Regions from separate parts of the Streptomyces sp. NPDC048197 genome, predicted to be linked through region 4. Evidence: riboswitches for the same ligand, from Rfam matches in the RefSeq annotation. Region 4 holds a riboswitch; each other region holds the start of a gene.

Region 1 (3,199 bases), on a different contig from region 4:
CCGGTGGCCAAACTGTTCGGCGCGCTCGGCCTGTTCGGCTCCATCCCCGGCGTCATCCTGTTCCACACCGCGTACGGTCTGCCGTTCGCCATCTTCCTGCTGCGCAACTACTTCGCGGAGATCCCCAAGGAGATGCTGGAGGCCGCGCGGATGGACGGCGGTGGGGAATGGCGGATCTTCTCCCAGCTGATCCTGCCGCTGGGCCGCCCGGCCATCGCCAGCCTGGCCATCTTCCAGTTCCTGTGGGTCTGGAACGACATGCTGGTCGCCCTGCTCTTCGCGGACAACGAGTCGCAGCCGCTGACGGTCGCCCTGCAGTCGCAGATGCGGCAGTTCGGCAGCAACATCGGCGTGCTGGCGCCCGGCGCCTTCCTGTCCCTGATCGTGCCGCTGATCGTGTTCTTCGCGTTCCAACGGCACTTCGTCCAGGGGATCATGGCCGGTTCGGTCAAGTAGCCCGGGGCGACCGCACGGCGCGGGGCCCGCTGTCCAGCACAGCGGGCCCCGCCGTCGTGCACTGCGTCAGCAGTTCCGCGGTCGCGTCGTCGACCACGCGGTAGCGCACCACCCGGCCGTCCTTGGCGCCCTCGACCACGCCGGCGGCCCGGAGCAGGCGCAATGCCTGCGAGACCGCGGTGTCCTTCATGCCGGTGGCGACCGCCAGGTCGGAGACGGCGATGGGGCCGGCCCCGTGGAGGGCGAGCAGCAGGGCGAGGCGCCCGGGATCGGCGAGCAGGGCGAAGCGGTCGGCCCAGGCCCGGACCTCGCCCGGCTCACCGATGGCGGCGATGGCGTCGCAGACGCGGTGGCCGTCGATGGTGCGGTGGTCGGCGCGCTCGGCCGGGACGAGATGCATGAGGACATCTTTGCAGGTCACCGAATGTGATCTTGGATACCTGCACAGTTGTGCAGGCTTGAAGGAATCGTCGGACGACCCGTAAGGTTGGCGCGCCGTGGTGCTCGGGAAGCCGGTGACGGACCTTGTGGTCCCAGACCGGCGCGGCCCTCGCCACTGTGATCGGGGAGTTTCCGGCCCTTTTCGTTACGCGCACGGTGCGCGTAACGACGCCACTGACCGCAGCCTGCGGCCGGGAAGGCGGGGCAGGACGCGTGCACCCTTCCCCAAGCTCTAAAGGAGCAGGGTGATACCCCAAAGCCAGGAGACCGGCCACGGCATCTCACGAAGTGATCCACGAGGTGCTGGAGCGTGACCGCCGGATGGCCCTGTCCACCGATACCCCGACCACCCCTGCCCCCGCCACGTTCCGCTGGCGCCGGCAGGACACCGTCCGTACCGCGGGCCTGATGGCCGTCATAGCCGGGCTGCACGTCGTCGCCTTCGGCGTGCTGTTCCTGCTCGTGGTGCCCCACCACTACTCCGTCGGCAGCCAGGTCTTCGGCGTCGGACTCGGCATCACCGCCTACACCCTGGGCATGCGGCACGCCTTCGACGCCGACCACATCGCCGCGATCGACAACACCACCCGCAAGCTGATGGCCGACGGCAAGCGTCCCGTGTCGGTCGGCTTCTGGTTCGCCCTGGGCCACTCCAGCGTCGTGGTCGCCATGGCCGCCCTCGTCGCCGGCGGTGCTCAGCTCGCCGGCACCCTCCTCAACGACGAATCCCGCACCCACCAGATCCTGGGCACCGTCGGCACCACGGTCTCGGGCACGTTCCTCTACCTCATCGCCGCCCTCAACCTCATTGCGCTGACCGGGATCTGGCGGGTGTTCCGCGGGATGCGCGAAGGCCGCCTCGACGAGGCGGAGCTGGAGCAGCAGCTGGATTCGCGGGGCTTCATGAACCGCTTCCTGGGCCGGTTCACCCGCTCGATCTCCCGCCCCGGCCAGATGTTCCCGCTCGGCTTCCTCTTCGGGCTCGGCTTCGACACCGCCACCGAGGTCACGCTGATGGTGATGGCGGGCAGCGGCGCCGCGGCCGGCCTGCCCTGGTACGCGATCCTGTGCCTGCCGCTGCTCTTCGCCGCGGGCATGAGCCTGTTCGACACCCTCGACGGCACCTTCATGAACTTCGCCTACCAGTGGGCGTTCTCCAACCCGGTGCGCAAGGTCTACTACAACCTCACCATCACCGGCCTGTCGATCGCCGTCGCGCTCTTCATCGGCACCATCGAGCTGGTGACCGTGCTCCACGACAAGCTCGGTCTCAGCGACCCGGTGACCGGCTGGATCTCCGGCCTCGACCTCGACAACGTCGGCTTCATCATCGTCGGCCTGTTCGTGGTGGTGTGGGCCGCGGCGCTGGCGTACTGGCGCCTGGCCGGCGTCGAGAAGCGCTGGGCGGCGCGCTCCGCCGGCACGGGCTGAGGCTGCGTTCCGTTCCGGCGCCGTGAGTACGCGCTCACTCGGCAGGCGGAGGGGGCGGGGCGTCGCGGCCCCGCCCCCTCGCCGTGGTCATGGCTGCGCCCGCCGGCCGGCTCAGCGCAGCTCCTGGATGCGGATCAGGTTGCCCGCGGGGTCGCGGAAGGCGCAGTCGCGGATGCCGTACGGCTGCTCGGTCGGCTCCTGGACGACCTCGGCGTCGCCGGCCTGCACCCGTTCGAAGGTGCCGTCGAGGTCCTTGGTGGCCAGCAGGATCCAGCCGTAGGTGCCCTTCGCCATCATCTCCGTGATGGTGCGGCGCTCGTCGTCGGTGACGCCGGGGTCGGCGGCCGGCGGCGCCAGGAGGATCGACGTGTCGGGCTGGCCGGCGGGGCCGACCGTGATCCAGCGCATCTTGCCGTTCCCGACGTCGTTGCGGACCTCGAAGCCGAGGGTGTCGCGGTAGAAGGCCAGGGAGGCGTCCGGGTCGTCGTGCGGGAGGAAGCTGGTGTGAATGGTGATGTCCATGGCTCCCACGCTAGAGGCGCTCGGTGACCTGCGCTTCTCGATTCCTGATCGGTCTGGTCACCTGCTTCGCCAGGCACGGCGGCAGCTCCGCCGGGGCGAGCGCCGCCTGGCGCCGGTAGGCACTGGGCGGCATCCCGACCAGCTCGGTGAAGCGCGTGCTGAAGGTGCCCAGTGACGAGCAGCCGACCGCGAAACAGACCTCGGTGACGCTGAGGTCGCCACGGCGCAGGAGGGCCATCGCGCGCTCGATGCGCCGCGTCATCAGGTAGGAGTACGGGGACTCGCCGTACGCCAGCCGGAACTGGCGGCTGAGGTGCCCGGCCGACATGTTCACGCCACGGGCGAGCGC
Region 2 (3,199 bases), on a different contig from region 4:
GCGACGCACAAGGCGCCCAGCAGGAACGTCAGCGCACCGATGACGACGTTGTTCCAGATGACGCCCGCGTCCGGGCTGCGGCCCACGAGCCAGGGCGCGATGATCATCCACACGCCGATCGCGCACATCGCGCCGCTCAGCCCGTACATCCGCGCCGGGGTCACGGTGAAGCCGACCGCCAGCAGGGCAATCGCGATCCCGACGATCAGGTTGTGCGTCGCCAGGGCGGGCTGCGCCAGCGTGTAATGGACGATGAACGGCGAGACGGCGCAGTACAGGCCGACGAGGAACACCGGACCGTCGACAAGTACCACATCACGCCCACCGAGCACCCGCTCGTATCGGGCCTGCATCTCCGAAGCGTCGGGGTGACCTGCGAGATCTCCCCTGTGGTGTGAGACGTCGGCCATGCGACTCGCCTCCTTCGCTCGCAGCCTGGCCGTTATCGCGTGGCATCGGGCCACGGTTTAATTCTGCGCTTATGTCGCCTTTATGTGTAGATGAAGAAGCAGGTGAATTTTGAAGGGGTACGGTCACCTTTCCACCGCCCCGCGCTACAGCGCACGGCCCAGGCCCAGATTCCAGCGGCCGCCCCGCCCGCTCAGCTCCGTCACGGTCAGCGGTGCCACGTCCAGCCGCCAGAAGGCGTCCGCGGGCACCCGCAGGGCACACACCGCGGCGGCCCGCACCACGTCCGGTTCCACGACCGCCAGTACCCGTCCGGCGTCCAGCGCCATGCGGGTCAGCCAGCCCGCGACCCGGTCGCAGAGCTGCCGCAGCGACTCCCCGCCGTGCCCGGCGAAGTCCGGATCGTCCAGCCAGGCGGAGACCGCGAGCGGTTCCGTTTCGGCCAGCTCCGCCAGGGTCCGCCCCCGCCACTCCCCCATCGCACAGCCCGCCAGCTCCGGCACCGGCCCGGCCGGCAGTCCGAGCTCCTCCGCGGTGCGCCGGCAGCGCGCGGAGGGCGAGGCGAAGACCCGGTCGGCGGCCGGCAGCGCCCCCGCGGCGGCCCGGGCCCGTCGCAGCCCGGCCGCGTGCGGTGGGGAGTCGTCGTCGAAGCGCACCTCGCGCTGGGCGTCGCCCGCGGCCGGTGAGACCAGCATCACCCGAGTTGTCATGCCCTCTTCCCTCCTCTGTCGCCGGGACGCCAACTCCTCAGACGGGCAAGGAAGTTGCCCGGCGGATGCGCCCCGGCCCGCACCGGTCCGCCCCCCGTACGGTCTTGGCCAGATGGCCGGATCACGGTACGTTTCCCGGTGCTTGACGACGGCATGACGGAAGCCGGTGGGATCCCGGCGCGGTCGCGCCACTGTATGTCCGGTTTTTTATCAGCCCGCCAGGGGCCGGTACCGGATGAGCCAGACCCGCATGTCGTTCTGCACTCCCATTACCGGGGACGCGAGTTCCCCCCAACAGGAGGTCATGCCATGGCTTCGTCCATCGCACCGCCGACCACCGGCGCCACCACCACCCCCGCCCCTCTCCCGCTGAAGGCGATCGCCCCCTGGGCACTGTTCGCCGGTGTGCTGCTGCTGGTCCTGCTGTACTTCGTCGGCGCGGAGCAGGGCGCCACCTCGCTGCTGTCCGGTTCGGACGTCCATGAATGGCTGCACGACGGGCGCCACCTCCTCGGCTTCCCCTGCCACTGACGGACGGCCGCAGCCATGAACTCCCTCACCGTCAGGACCCTGATGGTCCGCGGCATGCTCGCCGGCCTGGCCGCCGGCGTACTGGCCCTCCTCGTCGCCTACGTGCTGGGCGAACCGCGGATCGACGCCGCCATCGCCTTCGAGGAGGCACACAGCCACGAACACGAGATGGAAGTGGTCAGCCGTGGACTGCAGTCCACGGCCGGGCTCGCCACCGGCGTCCTGGTCTACGGCGTGGCACTGGGCGGGATCGCCGCACTGGCCTTCTGCTTCGCCCTGGGGCGGATCGGCCGGTTCGGGGCCCGCGCCACGGCCCTGCTGCTCTCCGGGGCGGCGCTGGTGGCCGGCTACGTCGTACCGTTCCTGAAATACCCGGCCAATCCACCGTCGGTCGGCGACCCCGACACCATCGGCAAACGCACCGCCCTGTATTTCCTGATGATGCTGCTCGGCCTCCTGCTGGCCGTCGCCGCCACGATCCTCGGCCGGCGGCTGGCTTTGAAGCTGGGCAACTGGTACGCGACGGTGACCGCCGTCGCCGCGTTCGTGGTCGCCGTCGGGCTCGCCTACGCGTTCCTGCCGGCCGTCAACGAGGTGCCCGCGGACTTCTCCGCCACGCTGCTGTGGCAGTTCCGGCTGTCGGCGCTCGCCGTCCAGCTGGTGCTGTGGGCCGCGTTCGGGCTGGTCTTCGGGCAGTTGGCGGAGCGCGTCGTCACGGCCCGGCCGGCCGCCGAGCGGGCCGGGGCGGTGTCCGTCGCCTCCTGATCCGGCACCTGCACCGCACCACCGGTCCGGGGCCCGCGAGCGCTCCTCGCGGGCCCCGGACCTGCTGCGTCACACCCGGACCGCTTCTGTCGGTACGGACCTGACGGTGTGTCAGAGCTGGCCCGGGATGCCGTCGAGGTGCGGCAGGTCGTGGTCGAGACGCTCGCGCTTGGTGCGGAGATAGCGGATGTTCTCCGCCTGGGGCTCGGCCAGCAACGGGACGCGCTCGGTGACGGAGATGCCGTACCGCACCAACGCGGCGCGCTTGCGCGGGTTGTTGGACAGCAGCCGTACCGCGCGGACGCCGAGGTCGTCGAGGATCTGCGCGGCGGCGCGGTACTCCCGGGCGTCGACCGGGAGGCCGAGCGCGATGTTCGCCTCGACGGTGTCCAGCCCCTCCTCCTGGAGCTGCATCGCGCGGAGCTTCGCCAGCAGGCCGATGCCCCGGCCCTCGTGGCCCTGGAGGTAGACCAGCACGCCGCGCCCGGCCGCCGCTATCGCCCGCAGCGCCGCGGACAGCTGGTCACCGCACTCGCAGTGCCGGGACGCGAAGGCGTCCCCGGTCAGGCATTCCGAATGCACCCGGGTCAGCACCGGTTCGCCGGTGACCTCGCCGTACACCAGCGCCACATGCTCGGTTCCGCTGGGCCGGTCGAGATAGCCGACCGCCCGGAACTCCCCGTAGGCGGTGGGCAGCCGGACCGACACCGCCCGCGCCACGCCGGGCAGGGGGCGGGCCGCGTCGGGGGCGACGGCGAGGTCATGACCGGGGCGGGGGCCGCACA
Region 3 (3,199 bases), on a different contig from region 4:
CGGGCACCGGCTCGGCGCTCTCGTCGCCGAAGTCGTAGCCGTCCGCACGCAGCCGCCGCAGCAGTTCGACGGCGGAGGCGGGGGTGTCCAGTCCGACGGCGTTGCCGATGCGGGAGTGCTTGGTGGGGTAGGCGGAGAGCACCAGCGCGAGGCGCTTGTCGGCGTTGGGGAGGTGGCGCAGCCGGGCGTGGCGTACGGCGATGCCGGCGACCCGGGCGGCGCGCTCGGGGTCGGCGACGTAGACCGGGAGGCCGTCCTCGTCGACCTCCTTGAAGGAGAACGGGACGGTGATCAGCCGGCCGTCGAACTCGGGCACGGCGATCTGCGAGGCGGCGTCGAGCGGCGAGAGGCCCTCGTCGTTCTCCTCCCAGGCACTGCGCGGCCCGGTCAGGCACAGCGCCTGGAGGATCGGGACGTCGAGGGCGGCCAGCGCGCCGGCGTCCCAGGACTCGTCGTCGCCGCCGGCGCCGGCCTCGGCGGGCCTGGTGCCGCCGGCGGCGAGGACGGTGGTGACGATGGCGTCGGTGGTCCGCAGCGCGTCGATGAGTTCGGGCTCGGGGGCGCGGAGCGAGGCGACGTAGAGGGGGAGCGGGCGGCCGCCGGCCGTCTCGATCTGCGCGCACAGTTCGTGCACGAAGCCGGTGTTGCCGCTCATGTGGTGGGCGCGGTAGTAGAGCACGGCCACGACCGGGCCGGTGCCGTCGGCGGCCGGGCGCTCCAGGTGGCCCCAGGTCGGGGCGGGCTCGGGCGGTTCGAAGCCGTGGCCGGTGAGCAGCACGGTGTCGGAGAGGAAGCGGGCGAGCTGTTCGAGGTTGCCGGGGCCGCCGTGCGCCAGGTAGGCGTGCGCCTCGGCCGCGATGCCGACCGGGACCGTGGACTGCTCCATGAGCTGGGCGTCCGGGGCCTGTTCGCCGGTGAGGACGACCACCGGCCGGTGCTGGTCCTGGGCGAGCAGCAGGTCGAGGCCCTCCTGCCAGGCGCGGATGCCGCCGAGGAGGCGTACGACGACGAGGTCGGTGCCGTCGAGCAGGTCGGGCAGACCGGTGACGTCGAGGCGGGCGGGGTTGGCGAGCCGGTACGCCACCGGGCCGGTGGCCGCGCGGGCACTGAGCAGGTCGGTGTCGGAGGTCGACAGCAGCAGGATTCGGGGGGCCGCGGGGTGGTCCCCGGACGAATGCAGCATGCGAGCGCTGGCCTTCCTCGGGGTGTCCGCGCCCCGGGTGGTCGTAAGGACGGCGGGAGTTCCTGACTCACCCGGCACCGGCCGGGTTCACAGTGGCGGGACCGCGCCGGATTCTCACCGGGCTTCCTCCCTCGGGCCGAAGGGCCCGGCGCCGTCGCTGGCGTCCGACGGGTCAGCCGACCCGCCGACCTGCATAGTAAGGGCTGCGGGCGGAGGAGGTAAGCGGGCCTTGGCGGGGGCGGGGCGACACCGCGGGCGGCGGCTTCCGCACGCCCGGGACGCGGGCCTTCGCGGCCCGTGCCGCGGTGGCCGGATTCGTCCGTTTCATGGCCGGATCCGCCCCGGATCGGTCGCGCACCGTCGTAGGTATGCTCGCCGCCATGCCGCCCTCCCCCTCACCACGGCCCCGACGGGCCGAGCCGCCCGTGCGGGCCCGCGGTGACGCCTGCCCGGGAGCACTGCGGCTGCATCCGGCCGCCGACGGCCATCTCGCCCGAGTACGCATCCCCGCCGGTGACTTGACGGCTCGTCAGGCGCACGCGCTGGCCGATGCCGCGGACCTGCTCGGTGACGGCCGGCTGTCCCTGACCTCGCGCGGCAACGTCGAGCTGCGCGGCCTGCCGGACGGCTGCGGCGGCCGCCTCGCCGAGCTGCTGCACGACGCCGGCCTGCTGCCCTCCGAACGCCACGAACGCATCCGCAACATCCTCGCCTCCCCGCTGGCCGGACTGGACCGGAACACCCCTGCTGACGTGCGGTGGTGGGCCCGCCGGCTGGACGAGCTGCTGTGCGCGAGCGACTCCGCACCTGCGCTGTCCGGCCGCTTCCTGTTCGTCCTGGACGACGGGCGGGGCGATGTGGCGGCGCTCGGCGGCGATGTGACCTTGGTCGCAGAATCGGGCATCACGGGTGACGGGGCGGCCGGCGGCGGGGCGCTGCTGCGGGTCGGCGACGACCCGGCGGCGCTGCGGATCGCCGGCCCGGACGCACCGCGCGCGGCACTGGCCGCCGCCGAGACGTTCCTGACCGCCGCGGCGGCCGGCGGCACCGGCGCCTGGCGGGTGCGTGAACTCCCCGAGGGCCACGCACTGTCGGCGCGGGACGTGGCGGCGGGGCTGCGCGCGGCGGGCATCGAGGCGTCGTACGTGGCGGAGGGGGAAGGTGTGGCCGAGCCAGTGGTCCGCCACGCGGACTCCTCCGCCCCCGGCATCATCGAGGGCCGCGACGGCCGCCGCGCGCTGTCCGTACTGGCGCCGCTCGGCAGGCTGTCGGTGGCCCAGTGGCGGCTGCTCGCCTCCCTCGCGGCCGACGAGGGATCCGGCGGACTCCGCCTCACCCCGTGGCGCGGCATCGTCGTCCCCGGCCTGCCGGCCGCCGCGGCCGCGCCCCGCCTCCGCGCACTGTCCGCCGCCGGCCTGGTCACCGACCCGTCCTCCCCCTGGCACCGCATCGGCGCCTGCACCGGCCGACCGGGCTGCGCCAAGTCCCTCACCGACGTCCGCGCGGACGTGACGGCCGCGGTCGAGGCGGGCGTACCCCTGCCACCAGGCCTCCCCGCATCCATTCCCGTGCCACCGTCAGCCCCCCTCTACTGGTCCGGCTGCGAGCGCCGCTGCGGGCATCCGCACGGCACCTGGATCGACGTACTGGCGACGGAGGCGGGATACCGGGTCGCGGTCGTCGGCCCGGACACACCGCGGCCGACGCCGCCGGCGACAGCAACACCGACCACACCGACAGCGACAGCAACCCCCGCGTCATCCGCAGTACCGGCACCATCCGCACCACCCGCAACACCAGGAACGCCAGAAACGAGGCCAGAGTGACCGCGTTCGACTACGAGAAGGACGGTGCGGAGATCTACCGCCAGTCCTTCGCCACCATCCGCGCCGAGGCGGACCTCGCCGGCCTGCCCGCCGACGTCAGCCGGGTCGCGGTCCGGATGATCCACGCCTGCGGCATGGTCGACCTCGTACGCGATCTGGCCTTCACCCCCGGTGTGGTGACCGCCGCCCG
Region 4 (3,199 bases):
TCAGCGTAGCACATATGGGTGTGGATCTGGGTGTCCGGGCGTACGCCGCCGGTGGTCAGCCGGAACGCCTCGGTGGCCCAGGCCAGGTACGCCGGGCGGGCGTCGGCGCGCAGCGGAAGGGACTCGCGCAGTGCCGGCTCGTCGACCTGGATGACCGAAGTCCCCGCCGCCTCAAGGTCGTTGACCTCATCGCGCAGGGCGAGGGCGACCTGGCGGGCGGTGTCGGCGAGCGGCTGGTCGTCGCGGACGAAGGACCAGGCGAGCATGGTGACCGGGCCGGTGAGCATGCCCTTGACGGGGCGGCCGGTGAGCGACTGGGCGTAGGTCGTCCAGCGCACGGTCATGGGCTCGGGGCGGGCGAGGTCACCGGCGAGGATCGGCGGGCGGACGTAGCGGGTGCCGTAGGACTGGACCCAGCCGTGCCGGGTGGCGAGGTAGCCGGAGAGCTGTTCGGCGAAGTACTGGACCATGTCGTTGCGTTCGGGCTCGCCGTGCACCAGGACGTCGAGCCCGGTCTTCTCCTGGAAGGAGATCACTTCCTGGATCTCGGCCTTGATGCGTTCCTCGTAGGCGACGGTATCGATGCGGCCGGCCCGCAGGTCCGCCCGGGCGGTGCGCAGTTCGCCGGTCTGCGGGAAGGAGCCGATGGTGGTCGTCGGGAGCAGCGGCAGCGAGAGCTGGGCGCGCTGCGCGGCGGCCCGCCGGTCGTACGGCTGCGAGCGGCGGGTGTCGCGGTCCGTGACGGCCGCGGCCCGGGTACGTACGGCGGGGACGCGGGTGATCGGCGAAGCGGCACGGGAGGCCAGGTCGGCGCGGTTGGCGGCGAGTTCGGCGGCGATGGTTTCGGTGCCGCGGCCGAGACCACGGGCCAGGGTGACGACCTCGGTGGTCTTCTGACGGGCGAAGGCCAGCCAGCGCAGGATCTGCGGGTCGATGTCGTGTTCGGCGGCGGTGTCGAGGGGGACGTGCAGGAGGGAGCAGGACGCGGCGACATCGACCTGGCCGGCGAGTCCGAGGAGGGTGCCGAGGGTGGACAGCGACTTCTCCAGGTCGTTGATCCAGATGTTCCGGCCGTTGACCACGCCGGCGACCAGCCGCTTGCCGGGCAGTCCGCCGACGGCGGCGAGGTCGTCGAGTTGGGCGGCCGAGGCCCCGGTGAAGTCCAGCGCGAGCCCGTCCACCGGGGTCCTGGCCAGTACGGGCAGGGCCTCACCCAGGCGGTCGAAGTACGAGGCGACCAGCAGCTTCGGCCGGCCGGTGAGGGCGCCGAGCTCTCGGTAGACCCGCTCGGCGGCGTTCAGTTCGGCCGGGGTGCGGTCCTGGACGAGGGCGGGCTCGTCGAGCTGTACCCATGCGGCGCCGGCCGCGTGCAGGTCGGCGAGGACCTCGGCGTACACCGGCAGCAGGCGGTCCAGGAGGGTGAGCGGCTCGAAGCCGGCGGCGACGCCGGGCGCGGGCTTGGCGAGCAGCAGGTAGCTGACGGGGCCGATGAGGACGGGGCGCGGGGTGTGGCCGAGTGCGAGGGCTTCGCGCAGCTCACCGACCTGCTTGGCCGAGTCGGTGGTGAACACCGTGCCCGGGCCCAACTCCGGGACGAGATAGTGGTAGTTGGTGTCGAACCACTTGGTCATCTCCAGCGGCGCGGCGTCCTGGGTGCCGCGGGCCATGGCGAAGTAGCCGTCGAGCGGGTCGGCGGCGACGGCGTCCCGGTGGCGTTCGGGGATCGCGCCCACCATGACGGTGGTGTCCAGGACATGGTCGTAGTACGAGAAGTCGCCGGTCGGGACCTCGTCGATGCCGGTGTCGGCCAGCTGCCGCCAGTTGGCGCTGCGGAGCTCGGCGGCGGTCCTCCGGAGCGCGTCGGCGGTCACCCGGCCCTTCCAGTACCCCTCGACGGCCTTCTTCAGCTCCCGTCGCGGGCCCTGCCGGGGGTAGCCGTACACGGTGGCCCGAACGGTCGCGGCCGCGGACTTCCCGGCCCCTGCCCCTGTCGCTGTCACGGTCACAAGAAACTCTCCTTCGCGAGCTTGTCTCCTACGGATCCCGGAGACGGAACGGAGGCGCGAAGGACGAACGAACCGGACGGAGCAGTTGCGGAGTTGTCACTGCAGACCACTGCCCGGTCTGTACGCCGACCCGCCCTCGAAGGTCACCGGAACGTCCGCACGTGATCCCTCACGCGCGGGCAACGGGCAGGTCTTCGGACTCGCGGGCACATCCACCCATCGAACTGCGAAAGGCGGACACCTACTGGCCGTCGCTTCCCAGACCCGTCCGGGTCCAGTGCGTATGACGGCGCTCGTTCCCACTCACCGCTGCGGGGCAGTCCCGGAATCCCACCGGGTTCCCTCTTACGACACGCCTGCCTGGCGGACAGGGCGAACCAGCTGCCCGACCAGCCTAACGCCCCTCCGTGGCTATCGGCCCGTCGCGGCCGGTCGGTATTCGGTGAGCAGGAGGGCGATGTCGTCGGCGCGGTAGGAGGAGCGCTGGGCGTGGTGGAGGAGGCGGTCGGCGAGTTCGTCGAGGGAGTCGGCACGGGCGTGGGCCATCGAGGCGCGGAGGTGGTCGATGCCCACGTCGATGGGGGTACCGCGTTCTTCGACCAGGCCGTCGGTGTAGAGGGCGAGCGCGGAGCCGGGTGGCAGGTCGACGGGGGTTTGCGGATAGTCGCTGGCGTGGTCCACGCCGAGGAGGGGGCCGGTCTCCAGGTCCAGTACGTCGGTGTGCCCATCTGGATGGCGGAGCAGCGGCGGCGGGTGACCCGCGCGGACGGCCCGGACGCGGTGGCCGGCGGGGTCGAGGTGGAGGTAGCAGCAGCTGGCGAGGAGGCCGGTGCCGAGGTCGATGAGGGTGCGATTGGCGCCCGCCAGGACGTCGCCGGGGGCGTGCCCCACCGCGACGAACGCCCGTACTGCGCTGCGGAGTTGGGCCATGGTGGCGGCCGCCGCGATGCTGTGTCCCTCGACGTCCCCGATGACCAGGGACACGCCGTCGGCGGCGGGGATGACGTCGTACCAGTCACCGCCGATGTCCATGCCGCTGGTGCAGGGGAGGTAACGGGCCGTCGTCCGCAGGTCGGGGAGGACCGGGAGCCGGTGCGGCAGCAGGGCCTGTTGGAGGCCGCGGGCGAGGGCGAATTCGGAGTCGTAGAGCCGTGCGCGTTCCAGGGCCTGGGCGATCAGGCCGGCGAGCGCGG

What was found. A riboswitch is a leader RNA that binds a small molecule or an ion and turns the genes downstream of it on or off. The one in region 4 is predicted to bind cobalamin.
Region 1: it holds a riboswitch for cobalamin, as region 4 does, so the genes downstream of both, ACGF4C_RS27475 (HoxN/HupN/NixA family nickel/cobalt transporter) here and metE (5-methyltetrahydropteroyltriglutamate--homocysteine S-methyltransferase) in region 4, are expected to answer to the same signal.
Region 2: it holds a riboswitch for cobalamin, as region 4 does, so the genes downstream of both, ACGF4C_RS17135 (CbtB-domain containing protein) here and metE (5-methyltetrahydropteroyltriglutamate--homocysteine S-methyltransferase) in region 4, are expected to answer to the same signal.
Region 3: it holds a riboswitch for cobalamin, as region 4 does, so the genes downstream of both, cobN (cobaltochelatase subunit CobN) here and metE (5-methyltetrahydropteroyltriglutamate--homocysteine S-methyltransferase) in region 4, are expected to answer to the same signal.

Annotation. Positions count from the first base shown of each region.
Region 1 covers NZ_JBIDAJ010000024.1:72,637-75,835, forward strand. The annotation lists gene ACGF4C_RS27465 (carbohydrate ABC transporter permease) at 1-456, shown strand, start outside; gene ACGF4C_RS27470 (metalloregulator ArsR/SmtB family transcription factor) at 449-856, opposite strand; cobalamin riboswitch at 938-1,188, shown strand; gene ACGF4C_RS27475 (HoxN/HupN/NixA family nickel/cobalt transporter) at 1,219-2,328, shown strand; gene ACGF4C_RS27480 (VOC family protein) at 2,440-2,850, opposite strand; gene ACGF4C_RS27485 (helix-turn-helix transcriptional regulator) at 2,861-3,199, opposite strand, start outside.
Region 2 covers NZ_JBIDAJ010000011.1:62,248-65,446, reverse strand. The annotation lists gene ACGF4C_RS17145 (SPW repeat protein) at 1-410, opposite strand, end outside; gene ACGF4C_RS17140 (histidine phosphatase family protein) at 555-1,118, opposite strand; cobalamin riboswitch at 1,232-1,387, shown strand; gene ACGF4C_RS17135 (CbtB-domain containing protein) at 1,428-1,649, shown strand; gene ACGF4C_RS17130 (CbtA family protein) at 1,665-2,414, shown strand; gene ribA (GTP cyclohydrolase II) at 2,526-3,199, opposite strand, start outside.
Region 3 covers NZ_JBIDAJ010000001.1:644,031-647,229, reverse strand. The annotation lists gene cobN (cobaltochelatase subunit CobN) at 1-1,183, opposite strand, end outside; cobalamin riboswitch at 1,220-1,348, opposite strand; gene cobG (precorrin-3B synthase) at 1,564-3,009, shown strand; gene ACGF4C_RS02895 (precorrin-8X methylmutase) at 3,006-3,199, shown strand, end outside.
Region 4 covers NZ_JBIDAJ010000005.1:199,171-202,369, forward strand. The annotation lists gene metE (5-methyltetrahydropteroyltriglutamate--homocysteine S-methyltransferase) at 1-2,006, opposite strand, end outside; cobalamin riboswitch at 2,192-2,367, opposite strand; gene ACGF4C_RS09650 (SpoIIE family protein phosphatase) at 2,418-3,199, opposite strand, start outside.